3 linked regions of the Acidisarcina polymorpha genome follow. The protein of the gene in region 1 interacts with the protein of each later gene in a pairwise test. Links are inferred from orthologs where the notes say so. Each region holds a gene or a part of one and is shown on either strand. Other genes may lie near its edges.

What was found. The genes of interacting proteins can lie anywhere in the genome.
Region 2: the proteins of aceE (region 1) and nth interact in binary tests that used the Escherichia coli proteins (3 or more experiments, as listed by UniProt). The link is inferred for Acidisarcina polymorpha from one-to-one orthologs.
Region 3: the proteins of aceE (region 1) and groL interact in binary tests that used the Escherichia coli proteins (3 or more experiments, as listed by UniProt). The link is inferred for Acidisarcina polymorpha from one-to-one orthologs.

Annotation. Positions count from the first base shown.
Region 1 is NZ_CP030840.1:1,904,740-1,909,374, forward strand. Bases 453-3,707 are described here. They hold aceE (pyruvate dehydrogenase (acetyl-transferring), homodimeric type), read left to right. Parts: upstream 453-822; coding sequence 823-3,507; downstream 3,508-3,707. Other genes in these bases: ACPOL_RS08265 (DUF481 domain-containing protein), read right to left, coding at 453-473. Also shown: more of ACPOL_RS08265, read right to left, coding at 1-452; non-homologous end joining protein Ku, read left to right, coding at 3,783-4,635. UniProt on the Escherichia coli protein: Component of the pyruvate dehydrogenase (PDH) complex, that catalyzes the overall conversion of pyruvate to acetyl-CoA and CO(2).
Region 2 is NZ_CP030840.1:6,186,251-6,190,438, forward strand. The notes cover bases 977-3,784. They hold nth (endonuclease III), read left to right. Parts: upstream 977-1,896; coding sequence 1,897-2,673; downstream 2,674-3,784. Other genes in these bases: ACPOL_RS26360 (DedA family protein), read right to left, coding at 1,135-1,773; ACPOL_RS26370 (PIN domain-containing protein), read left to right, coding at 2,723-2,980; ACPOL_RS26375 (uroporphyrinogen-III synthase), read right to left, coding at 2,977-3,784. Outside these bases: ACPOL_RS26355 (inositol-3-phosphate synthase), read right to left, coding at 1-871; more of ACPOL_RS26375, read right to left, coding at 3,785-3,879; hemC (hydroxymethylbilane synthase), read right to left, coding at 3,876-4,188. UniProt on the Escherichia coli protein: DNA repair enzyme that has both DNA N-glycosylase activity and AP-lyase activity. The DNA N-glycosylase activity releases various damaged pyrimidines from DNA by cleaving the N-glycosidic bond, leaving an AP (apurinic/apyrimidinic) site.
Region 3 is NZ_CP030840.1:5,988,952-5,993,233, forward strand. Bases 977-3,878 are described here. They hold groL (chaperonin GroEL), read left to right. Parts: upstream 977-1,543; coding sequence 1,544-3,214; downstream 3,215-3,878. Other genes in these bases: ACPOL_RS25570 (co-chaperone GroES), read left to right, coding at 1,117-1,428; ACPOL_RS25580 (TonB-dependent receptor domain-containing protein), read left to right, coding at 3,580-3,878. In the rest of the region: ACPOL_RS25565 (FAD-binding protein), read right to left, coding at 1-681; more of ACPOL_RS25580, read left to right, coding at 3,879-4,282.

The sequences.
Region 1 (4,635 bases):
TCGGTCTTGATCTTGCTCTGGAAAGTCGCGTCATCAATTAAGAAATCGATGTTCTTGACTGGAATTGCAGGCGTCGTTCCACCCGAGTCGGTGTGTACCTGAACACTCTGGTCGGCGATCGTGAGGGTCCCCTGAGGAACCAGCGCGTCCGGGGTCTTCCGGCTTGGCTTAACCCCCTTCTCAAGCACCGCAAATTGTTGCGGGGTTCGAAGCTCCTTCACCTTGTCCCAGGGGACCGTTACGTCTCCTGCCATGTCGCTGTGAAAGACCACTGAACCGGCCATCGAGCGGAGCAGCTTACCGGTCAGTTGATCGCCGTTGTTGAAGACAAGCACGTCTGTGCCGGCAGCCGGTGGCGCAGGCGGATCGGCCGCAAAGCCGCGCGAGGTCGCGAGCGGCGCGACCATCAAAAGGACCATCGTCTGTCCAAATCGGCGGAAGATCGAGGTGCGGTGAAAGGTTTGTAAGTTCATACGGCGTCGGCCTTTACTCCTGAAAATAGAGTCAATACAGCCATGATAAGGATGTCCCGGCCCAGAAAGGGAAAATTGATCGCGAATTGATCGACGCAGAGCTTGAATTCTGGATATTTCTCATACGACGCAATCAGTTGCCGATCGTGGTGGGAAGACCTTCCAATATCGTCCGCTGTTTCGCGGCGGCGATCCGAGGTTGACCAAAGGCCGCACCGGCCACCAACCTCCGATAGATTTACAATCAAACGGTACGCATGAGGAATGGTTCGCCGCAGCGTACAACGCATATGCGATTTGAATCCCGAATGCAATCAACGACACTCCGAGAAGGAAGCTGTTTCCGACTATGAAAATGCAGATGGACGTGGCCAATCCGGCTGAGCTTACGGCAGAAATCGCAGAATGGCTTGAGGCCTTCGATGATGTCATCGTCGCCGAAGGTCCGGAGCAGGGCGCGGAGCTTTTGGCCGCCTTGCGGCATAGGGCTCGCAGCGCTGGTATCTCGACTCGCGGTGAACTGACCACCCCTTATCTGAATACGATCCCCAAGCATGACGAGCTCCCTTATCCCGGCGACCGCCAGGTGGAACGCCGCATCGAGAGCCTGATTCGCTGGAACGCGCTCGCTATGGTACACGGTCAGAACAAGAAGGACGCTGGCATCGGCGGTCACATTGCCACTTACTCTTCGCTGGCCACGTTGCTTGAGGTTGGTTTCAACCACTTCTTCCACGCCACCTATAGCAGCCAGACTGGTGGCGACCAGCCTGGCGATTTTATTTACTTCCAGGGCCACGCCTCGCCCGGGGTCTACGCGCGCGCTTTTCTCGAAGGCCGATTCGATGAACAACGGCTGCTTAATTTCCGGCACGAACTTCGCGACCAGCCGGGACTTTCTTCCTATCCGCATCCCTGGCTGATGCCCGATTTCTGGCGCTTTCCCACGGTTTCGATGGGCATCGGACCGTTGAACGCCATCTATCAAGCGCGCTTCATGCGTTATCTGGAGAACCGTAACCTGATCGAGAAGACCCCTCGCAAGGTCTGGGCCTTTGTCGGCGACGGCGAAACCGACGAAGTCGATACTCTCGGGGCACTCGGCGTCGCCTCCCGCGAAAAGCTCGACAACCTTATCTTCGTCATCAACTGCAATCTCCAGCGACTCGATGGACCGGTACGCGGCAACAAACGCATCATCGACGAACTCGAAGAAGTCTTCCTGGGCGCGGGTTGGAACGTCATCAAGGTCATCTGGGGCGGGGGCTGGGACAAGCTCTTCGAGCGCGACCACAAGGGGCTGCTCCTGAAACGCATGGAAGAGTGCGTCGACGGCGACTATCAGGCCTTCAAGGCCAAGGGCGGCGCCTATATTCGCAAGGAATTCTTCGGCAAATACCCGGAGTTGCTGGAGATGGTCAGCGACATGACCGATGATGAGATCGACGCGATGACCCGGGGCGGCCACGATCCCATCAAGGTCTATAACGCCTACAATCGGGCGGTTGAGCACACTGGGCGGCCGACCGTCATCCTCGCCAAAACCGTCAAGGGTTTCGGACTCGCCAGCACCCAGGCCAGAAATGCCTCTCATCAGGAAAAGAAGCTTACCGACGAAGCACTTGCAGCCTTCGTCAAACGCTTCGACTTGCCCATCACCGAAGAGGACGCGAAGCACGGTCACTTCTACAAGCCAGGTCTCGACAGCCCGGAGATCGCCTATCTGCAGGAACGCCGTCAGGCTCTCGGTGGCTATATGCCCCGTCGCGAAGTTGTCTCCATCCCCTTCCAGGCGCCGGAATTGGATTACTTTGCCGAATGGACAGCAGGGTCAAAAGGTCGCGCTGTTTCGACGACTATGGGATTCGTCAGCATCTTGCGGCATCTGCTCAAGGATAAGGATATTGGCAAGCTGATCGTACCGATCGTTCCCGATGAAGGCCGCACCTTTGGTCTTGAGTCCGCCATTCGCCAGGTCGGCATCTATGCTCCCGAGGGTCAGAAATACAAGCCGCATGACGTCGACATGCTGCTCTTTTACCGAGAAGAAAAGGACGGCCAGATCCTGGAAGAAGGCATTACTGAGGCCGGTTCGATGGCGTCGTTCACTGCTGCCGGCACCGCTTACTCGAACTATCGCGTTCCGGCAATTCCCTTCTACATGTACTACTCGATGTTCGGTTTCCAACGGGTCGGCGACATGATCTGGGCCTTCGCCGATTCACGCGGCCGCGGCTTTCTTATGGGCGGTACCGCCGGACGCACCACCATGCTAGGCGAAGGCCTGCAGCATCAGGATGGCCACAGCCACGTCCTCTCGAGCACCGTTCCTACCTGCCTCAGCTACGATCCGGCCTACGTCTATGAGCTCGCCGTCATCCTGCAGGACGGCATCCGGCGCATGTACCAGCAGGGCGAGAGCGTCTTCTACTACATCACCATGTACAACGAAGACTATGCCATGCCTGAAATGCCAGAAGGCAGCCGGGAAGGTATCCTGCGGGGCATTTATAAGTTCAAAGGGGCGAAAAAAGGCAAGGCTACGGTGCAGTTGTTCGGCAGTGGACCCATCCTGAACGAGACTTTACGCGCTCAGGATATTCTCGCGGAGAAGTACGGTGTTCAGGCCGATGTGTGGAGCGTCACCAGCTACACCGAGCTTCGCCGCGACGCGCTTTCAGCCGATCGTTGGAATCGCCTCCACCCCTCCGAGCCGGAGAAGACGCCCTATGTCGTTTCCGCGCTTCAGGGTACGAAAGGCCCGATCATCGCCGCTAGCGACTACATGAAGGCGGTGCCTGACCAACTCGCCCCTTGGCTTTCAACAAGGCTTGTGACGCTAGGCACGGATGGCTTCGGGCGCAGCGACAATCGCGAACATCTTCGCCGCCATTTCGAAGTGGATGCCGAATCGATCGTCGCCGCTACCTTGTCGAAGCTCGCGCGCGACGGCAAGTTCGACGCAGCCAAGGCCCAACAAGCACTCACCGATTTGGGGCTGGAGACCGAAAAGCCTAATCCAGCCTCCATCTAATCCAACGCACTGACATCAAAGAAGGCTTCTCCATGCCGAGAAGCCTTCTCTTCTTTTCGACCAAGCCCGTCGCTTCGATGGCAGCCTATCCCACCCGTTACGCATTTCATTCATCGGAATGCGAAGCCAATTTGAAGGTTCCGAAGCAGATTGCTCTACTTGAACCCGTCACATGGTCCTGCGGCGGGCTTATTTTATTGAGGCCAAAGCATCTCCAGTACGGTATCATTGCCTCCTAAAGTTGCACTGTTCTTATTGCACCGGAGGAACGACTTATGGCAGCGCGACCCTATTGGTCTGGGCATATTCAAATCTCGCTGGTGTCATTCGGCGTCAAGCTGTTCACGGCGACCGAGTCGATGAGCGAGATTCGCTTCCATCAGCTGGATCGCAAGACCGGCGAGCGGGTCAAGTACCAGAAAGTCTCCTCCGCGTCCGAGGAAAGCAAAGTCGAGAAGACCGACATCGTCAAGGGCTACGAGTACAGCAAGGGACAGTACGTCACCGTCGAGCCTGAAGAGATCGAGAACCTGCGCATTCCCTCTCGTCACACCCTGGAGGTCGCCCAGTTCGTCGACGCCGCTGAAGTCGACCCCAGCTATTTCGAGAAGCCCTACTTTGTCGTCCCCGAGAGCGATACCCAGGCCGAGGCGTTTGCCGTCGTGCGAAAGGCGCTCCAGAAGACCAAGAAGATCGCCCTTGGCAAGATCGCCTTCGGCGGCCGCGAACACCTCGTCGCCATCGCGCCGCCAGCGGACGACAAGCTTGCCGGCATGATGGCATACACCATGCGCTATGCGGCGGAGTTGCGCAATCCTGCCTCCTATTTCGCCGATATCAAGCCGGTGGCCATCGAAGAAGATCAGCTCTCGCTCGCTGAGGAGCTTATTAAAAGAAAATCCGCCAAATTCGCTCCTGAGAAATTCAAGGACGAATACGAAACCGCCCTCAAAGCAATGGTTGAAGCCAAGGTGCACAACGCGCCCATTCCCCGCGAGGAACCAGCGCCTGCCTCTTCCAAAGTCATCAACCTCATGGATGCTTTGCGCAAGAGTGTCCAACGCGACGAGGGCGACGGCGAAGCGCCAAGGAAAGCGTCGACCAAGTCAACTGCGGCCAAGAGCACGC
Region 2 (4,188 bases), 4.3 Mb from region 1 along the record:
GGTTGCCGAGAATGTTGGTGGAATACCACCCGGCGATGCCGAGCATGCGGGCCTTGAAGGCCGGGGCGAGCACGGTCTTGATGAAGGTCTGTCCGGTCTTGAAGTCCTTGCCGCAGATGGGAGCGAAGTTCTCTTTCGAAAGCTCCTGAATGAAGGGCAGGTCGACGGAGAGGTTCGGAGCGCCATTGGCGAAGGGTACGCCTTCCTTCATGGCCGCGTAGGCGTAGATCATGGATGGAGCGATGTTGATGTGGTCCTCTTCGAGGCCCTTTTCGAAGGCGGCGATGGAGTCGTGGACTTCGGAAGGCTCGAGGAAGATTTCGGTCGACCCGCACCAGATGATGACCACGCGGCTGACGGTCTTCTTAAACGCCTGGATGTCGGCGCGAAGCTGGTTGGCGAGATCCATCTTGTTCTTGCCGGTCTTGATGTTGGTGCCGTTGAGGCGCTTGACGTAGTACTGGTCGAAGACGGCGGGCATCGGCTTGATCGCTTCGAGGTAGGGGCGGATCTGCTCCAGCTGCTCTTTGTCGAGGACCTTAGCGTGGGCGGCGGCTTCGTAGACGTTGTCGTCGAAGATGTCCCAACCGGTGAAGACGATGTCGTTCAGGTCGGCGAGCGGCACGAAATCCTTAATCAGCGGGGTGTTGCCTTCGGTGCGCTTGCCGAGGCGGATGGTGCCCATCTGAGTAAGCGATCCAATGGGCTTGGCCAGTCCCTTGCGGATGGCCTCTACGCCGGCGATGAGAGTGGTGGCGACGGCGCCCAGGCCGACAACCATCACTCCTAGCTTGCCTTTGGCGGGCTGAATCTGGGATGCGGAGGCGGCGCCTTCATTTGCGGAATAGCCGCTGGGGTTTGCTGTGGGCATTGCTGTGGTTCCTTCCTATTGAATCCAAAAATTGCTCGAGCTTGCGATTTGCTCGAAACTGCTATGGGGAAAGTCAAGTTTGACGCCGGTAACTCTTGCGTCCCCTGGCCAGAAGCTGGATATGCCAGGAAGCGCAAAATCAAAACACCTTAGTCTCTCCCCTCGAAGGGACGATACGCAAACCGGCCAGTCCGAAACAGCGGAAAAGGTGCCTCAACGGTCACTACGGATGCTCCGCCAGGTCCATCCTGTGATGTGGTTGGCTAGGCCTCGCTGGTACGGTTGCGCGACTTGAGGTGGGTCCAGAGAAACCATATGATCCCTGCGAGCAGCGCGATCTCGACGGCCAGGTGGAAGCGATGGAATGCCTCTTTGAAGGCCGGGTTAGTGTCCCATTGCTGGCCGAGCTTCATGCCGACGTAGGCGAGCACGAAGCACCAGGGCCAGGAGCCGACAAAGGTATAGATGTGAAAGCGGAGCTGCGACATGCGGGCAATGCCCGCAGGCAGGGCGATAAAGGTGCGCACGACCGGCAGCAGACGGCCGATGAGCACGGTAATGGAGCCGTATTTCTCAAAGAAGCGGGTGGCGCGGTCGAGGTCGTGCACATCAATAAGGACGAATTTTCCGAAGCGCTCGATGAAGGGGCGACCGGCCCATGCGCCAATCCAATAAGCGACGACAGAGCCGAGATTGCAGCCGATCGCGCCCGCGGTGGCCACGAAGAACAGGTTGAAGCGGCCCGTCGAGACGAGGTAACCGGCGAAAGGCATGATGACTTCAGAGGGGAGAGGAATGCAGGCCGACTCGATGGCCATGAGCAGGGCGACGCCCGCATAGCCAGAGACGGAGATGGTGGCCACAATGAAGCTGGCTACTATGGCGAGAATTTTTTCTGTCATGTTTTTGGAGTTGGTGCAGGTTGAGTATACCTTCAGACCATCAATTTCAATGCTGCGACCGGGAGGCAGGTGTCTGCCACTGGGCCCTTTGCTACGATGGCGACGGGAGCGCTTTCCTCAATCATGCTCAGCAAAACTGCGATGCCCGGCAAAACTGCCGCGAAGAAATCCACTAAGAAGTCCGCCGCGAAAGCGACACCAGCTAAGTCAACCATCAAGCCGCGCAAAGCCACCGCCGCCTCGCGCAAGCAGGCGCTCGCTCCGGAGCGCATTCAGACTATCCTCGACTTGCTGGCTGCCGCTTATCCGGGCGCGGAGTGTGCGTTGATTCACAAAGATGCATGGCAGCTGCTGGTCGCAACGATCCTCTCGGCGCAATGCACCGACGCGCGGGTAAATATGGTGACGCCGGTGCTCTTCAAGACCTATCCCACGCCCGCCGATATGGCGGCGGCGCCGATTGATGAGATCAAGGAGATCATTCGCACGACCGGTTTCTACAACAACAAGGCGAAGTCGATCCAGGGCGCCGCGAAGAAGATTCTGACTGACTTCCATGGCAAGGTTCCGCGCAAGATGGAAGAGCTGCTGACGGTTCCCGGAGCGGCGCGGAAGACGGCAAATGTGGTGTTGGGCGTGGCCTATGGGCTGGCCGTTGGGGTGGTGGTCGATACCCATGTGCTGAGGCTCTCGCGGAGATTGGGGCTCACGACCGAGACGACTCCTGAAAAAGTCGAACAGGACCTAATGAAGATTATTCCGAAGGACCGGTGGATTGCTTTCTCGCATGAACTGATCCATCATGGGCGGCTGATTTGTATCGCGCGGAAACCTCGGTGTGTGGATTGTTCGCTCGAGAAGGTTTGTAATTCGGGGGACAAGACCTGGAGCACGCACTAGGAATTCCTAGGTAAGAGCGCTGGGAGTTCCCAGGTAAGATTTGGTAGACATGCGTACAGAAGGCGTCGGACATGACTTCCAGGCTGTTGGAAGCGTCGTTGAGCGAATTCCCGCAGCAGACTATTCCGCTTTCGATGAGGCCGCGATGCGACGCGTCGCAACGCGCGATTCCGACGACTGGCCGGTGTTGGCGATCGCCCTGCTTCTCAAAGCACCCATCTGGACAGAAGACCGGGATTTCTTCGGAACCGGCGTCGCTACGTGGACCACGAACAACGTGGAAATTTATCTGCGGGGTGAGGATTAGTCTTCTGGCTCATTGCTCTGCTCAGATTCCCACCATGTCTCAGCTTCGGCGAGATCTTCCGGGTATCGCAAATATCCTTCCCGTTCGCGCTCTTCCAATATCCTTACCTCTACATACCGAACCGTCGCATCGACCAATCCTTCGACATCGTGTCTCTTTGCCTCACGAGCAGGTTCCCAGCCGTGCTCGCGGAGGGTCTGGCTGGTGATGGGCCCGATCGAGAGGGCGGCGACTTCTTTGGGGATTCCGGAGAAGCCTGCTTCGTTCCAGAGAGTGAAGAAGTTCTTCACCGTGGACGAGCTGGTAAAGGTGATGGCGTCGGGTAGCCTGGCAGGGCTGGCAAAGACTTGCTGGATGCGCTCGATCGAACCTTCGGGGAGGACGGTTCGGTAGGCATCGACGATGTCGACGGTGGCACCTTGACGAGCGAGTGCTTCGGGGATGAGGTCCCGGGCGATGGCAGCGCGGGCGAGCAGGATGCGGCTTCCGGCGACTTGATCGCCCAACGCGCTCACCAGCGACTCGGCGACATATTGTTCGGGGATGAGATCGACTGCGATTCCCTGCTCGCGCATGGCCCTGGCGGTTGCCGAGCCGATTGCTACTTTCTGGGGAGGGTCGAGGGTTGAAGGCGAAAGCTTGAGGACGGCGAGGCGTTCGGCGAGGACACGCACCGTGTTGGCGCTGGTCACGAGGAGCCATTGGTAGTTCGCGATGTTCTTGAGGGCGTCGTCGAGCATCTCGTAGGAGTCGAGCGGAATGGTTTCGATGGTGGGGATTTCGATGACTTCGGCGCCTAACTCCTGTAGCGAGGTGACGAGAGAGCTGGCCTGGGTGCGGGCGCGGGTGACGATGATCCGTCTGCCTTCAAGCAGAGGTTTCGGAGACGGTTCGCTCATGGTTTGTACTGGTTGGCGAAGAGGATGCTTTCTGCGCCGTTTCTGAGCAGCACGGCGGCGAGCGTGCGGCCGAGTTCTTCGGCTTGTGAGCCGGTGGTGCTGGCGGAAATATGGGCTTCGCCGCCTCGGCTACTCCCTGGGTTGCTGGCGACGACTCCGTGGATGCGGAAGGTGTCGCCTTCGCGGCGGCAATAGACGCCGATGGGAACCTGGCAGCCGCCACCGAGGGCGTTGAGGGCGGCGCGTTCGGCGGTAACGGCGAAGCGGGTATCGGGGTGGTCGAGGAAGGCGAGCGCCTGGTGGGTGGCG
Region 3 (4,282 bases), 4.1 Mb from region 1 along the record:
AAAGATGGCGTCGAGGTTGTGCTCCAACTGGCCCATCGAGAGGTTCTCGTAAACCACCTGCTTTACCTGATAGGTCGGCTGGACCTTCAAGGTAATCTTGGTGACCACGCCGAGGCCGCCGAGATGGACGACCGTGCCAAGGAAGCTTTCGCCGTCCTTGTCTTTCGATAGGTGAAGGAGCTGTCCATCGGCGCTTACGATTTCCATGCCGGAGACGGCAGTGGAGAGATTGCCGTTCTTGACTCCAGAGCCATGGGTCGCGGTCGCACAGGCGCCGACGGCGGTGATGTGCGGCAGGGAAGCGAGATTGTGCAGCGCGAAGCCCTGCTGATCGATATAGGGCGCGAGAGTTCCGTACCGGACTCCTGCTCCGACAGTGACGGTCTTCGCCTGCGGATTGAGCACCATGGAATCAAGAGCAGTGAGCGAGATCTGGGCTGCGGTGCTATCGGCGATGGTGTTGAACGAGTGCCGGCTGCCGAGGGCGCGCAGCTTTGGCGTGTTCTTGACCATTTGTTGGACTTCTTCGACCGTCTCGGGGGCCAGCAGTTTGTCGGTGTGATAGGTGAGGTTTCCCGCCCAGTTAGTGCGTGGCGTGGCGCTGTCGGCGGAAGCCAGATGGGACAGCAGAGAAGTTGTCAGAAATGCGCCGGAGGTCTTCAAGAACTGTCTCTTGTCCATATTGTCTACCAACGGTACGCGAGGACGTTTGGCTGAGGCAATAGGGACATCGTCGAACGAGGTTCACCGAAACCTGGAGAGCTTTAGGGTAGGTGGCCTCCATGTCATCGAGTACCTAGGGATGCGGGTGTTACCTACCGCTTTGGGATGTGAGGGTTAGACTCCGCTCACTGCTTGAAGCCGCCCACTGCAGCACAAGCTCCGACAATCCGACACTCAAGAGAATCTTAGCGGATCACGCTCAGATAGTTTCTAGAGCTGCTTGACAAGCCCCCAAAGGCTGGCCTACATTAGCAATCGAGAGGCGACACTGCTAATGAGCGTTTTGAACGATCCGGCAGCCGCCTTCGTCCCTTTGAACAGTAGCAGCATTCACTAGACAAAGTTCAGCAAAGCAGACGCGTGGTGAAACCCGCGCGAAGGAGAAGCACCGAAATGGCAACAGCTACCGTAGCAACCACCTTCACTCCTCTTCACGACCGTATTCTGGTCCGTCGCGTGGAAGAGGGCGAAACCGTCCGTGGCGGCATCATTATTCCTGACTCGGCTAAGGAAAAGCCGCAGGAAGGCGAAGTGATCGCCGTAGGTAAAGGAAAGTCGAACGACGAAGGCAAGGTTTTCCCCCTCGACGTTAAGGCGAAGGACCGCATTCTCTTCGGAAAGTACTCGGGCACGGAGATCAAGATTGACGGCGAAGAGTTTCTCATTATGCGTGAGGAAGAAGTTCTCGGAATTCTGAAGTCGTAGTTGTTGCCTCCTAATGGAGGCATTTTTGTTTCAGCAGGGAAGTATGTGATTCCACTTCAGCCATGGCGGCTTGAATGGAACACCAAATGATTTGAGTACTAAGGAGATTTAAGCAATGGCAAAGCAAATTCTGCATGGAGAAGATTCCCGTCAGGCGATTCTGCGTGGCGTGAACACCCTGGCCGACGCGGTCAAGGTGACCCTTGGACCCAAGGGACGCAATGTGGTCATCGAGAAGAAGTTTGGTTCGCCGACCATCACCAAGGACGGCGTGACCGTCGCCAAGGAAATTGAGCTCGCGAACGCGCTCGAGAACATGGGCGCGCAGATGGTCCGCGAAGTCGCTTCGAAGACCTCAGACGTTGCCGGCGACGGCACCACGACTGCGACCGTGTTGGCGCAGGCAATCTATCGCGAAGGCGTCAAGACAGTTGCCGCCGGTGCGAACCCGATGGCGCTCAAGCGTGGCATCGACAAGGCAGTTGCCGCCATCGTTGGCGTTCGCGACGAGCATGGAGTCGTGACCGGTGGAGCGTTGGCCCGCTTCTCGAAGCCAGTGACCGGCGAGATGATCGCCCAGGTCGGCACCATCTCGGCGAACTCCGACTCGACCATCGGCAACATCATTGCCGAGGCGATGAAGAAGGTTGGCAAGGACGGCGTCATCACCGTTGAAGAGTCGAAGACCCTGGAAACGCTGCTCGAAGTCGTCGAAGGCATGCAGTTCGATCGCGGCTACCTGAGCCCCTACTTCGTCACCGATCCCGATCGTATGGAAGCTTCGGTCGAAGATCCCTACATCCTGATCCACGAGAAGAAGATCAGCTCGATGAAGGACCTGCTGCCGCTGCTCGAGCAGGTTGCCCGCAACTCCAAGCCGCTCGTGATCATCGCTGAAGATGTTGACGGCGAAGCGCTTGCGACCCTGGTGGTCAACAAGCTCCGCGGCACCCTGAATGTGGCTGCAGTAAAGGCCCCTGGCTTCGGAGATCGCCGCAAGGCCATGCTCGAAGACATTGCCAAACTGACCGGCGGTAAGGCCATCACGGAAGACCTCGGCATCAAGCTTGAGAACGTCAAGATTGAGGATCTGGGCCGTGCGAAGCGCGTGACCATCGATAAGGACAACACCACCATCATCGAAGGTAAGGGCGAAGCCAAGGCGATCGAAGGGCGCGTCAAGGAGATCCGCAACCAGATCGACAAGACTACCTCTGACTACGATCGTGAGAAGCTCCAGGAGCGTCTGGCCAAGCTGGTTGGCGGCGTCGCCGTCATCAAGGTCGGTGCGGCTACCGAGACCGAGATGAAGGAAAAGAAGGCCCGCGTTGAAGACGCCATGCACGCCACCCGCGCTGCTGTTGAAGAAGGCATCGTGGCTGGTGGTGGTGTTGCGCTGGTCCGCTCGTCTAAGGAAGTCGATGCGCTTATCGCTACGCTCGAAGGCGATGAGAAGATCGGCGCCCAGATCGTTCGCCGCGCCATCGAAGAGCCGCTTCGCCAGATCGTTGGCAATGCGGGCGTCGAGGGTGCAGTGATCGTTGGTAAGATCCACGAGAGCAACGACGACAACTACGGCTACAACGCTGGCACCGACAAGTTCGAAGACCTGGTTGCGGCCGGCGTCATCGATCCGACCAAGGTGACCCGCACCGCTCTGCAGAACGCAGCCTCGATCGCCGGCCTCATGCTGACGACCGAAGCGATGGTCTCGGAGATTCCTGAGAAGAAGGAAGCAGCCGGCGGTGGACATAACCACGGCGGCGGCATGGAAGGCATGTACTGAGCTACGCGCTCGGCGACACGCTCCTTCGGAGCAAAAAACAACGGCAGAAAGCCCCGCAGCGATGCGGGGCTTTCTGTTTGTGGGATCTTTCATCGTTCTGACGTTTATCTTTTCATTACTCTTCTGACGCATGGCGTTTCCTGAATCTGTCCTTAAGACGCTCTTAAGTTTCGGTGAGAAATAGCGCTCGGATTAACAGCCACGCACCTTTTGTTGACCCATCGACATCTCTCATTTCCGAGCGCCAGGGTTTTATTTTTCGTTAACAGTTGCACTGATAAATAGAGGTGGGAGGGTGCGCTCCTGAGAGCCCCAGAAGCGCAGCCAAATTCATCACCCAATTGTTCCAAGAGGAGATCGTTTTCATGCGATCCAGGCAATACATTGCGGTACTTCTTGCAATTCTCGCCAGTGTTTCCGCGTCATTTCCTAAACGCGCTTCAGCGCAGCAGACTCTGGGGACCATTAACGGAACGGTGACAGACGCTTCCGGCGCCGTCATACAAGGTGTTCAGGTCAACGCGGTCAACAGCGGCACCGGTTTAGCTCGCCAAACCTCAACATCGGGAGCAGGCACTTATGCCTTTCAGGATCTCCCGATTGGCACCTACGCCTTGAGCTTCATTCGCGATGGATTCGATACTCAGAACTATCCGGCAATCGTAGTCCAGGCAGACAGAACGGCCACACTCAATGCGCAACTCAAAGTAGGTGCGACGAGCACCTCAGTCCAGGTGGAAGCCACCCCGCTGCTGAACTCTACTGACACCACGAACGGTTACGTTCTGGACAGCGCTCAGATCCAGGAAACTCCGCTCGGAACGGGCAGCTTCACTCAGCTGGCATTGTTGAGCCCGGGCGTGAACGCGGACTTTCTTGCCGATACCGGAACCAACACTGGACTAGGCAACCAGAACATCTGGGCGAACGGTCAGCGACTGAGTAGCAATACATTTACGATGAACAGCGTTCTTGCGAACAACTTATTCAATGGAGCCTCATCGAGCCAGGTCGCAGCGAATCGCGCAGTGTTGAACACGGGTGAGAACTTCCTCCACCGGGGCGGAA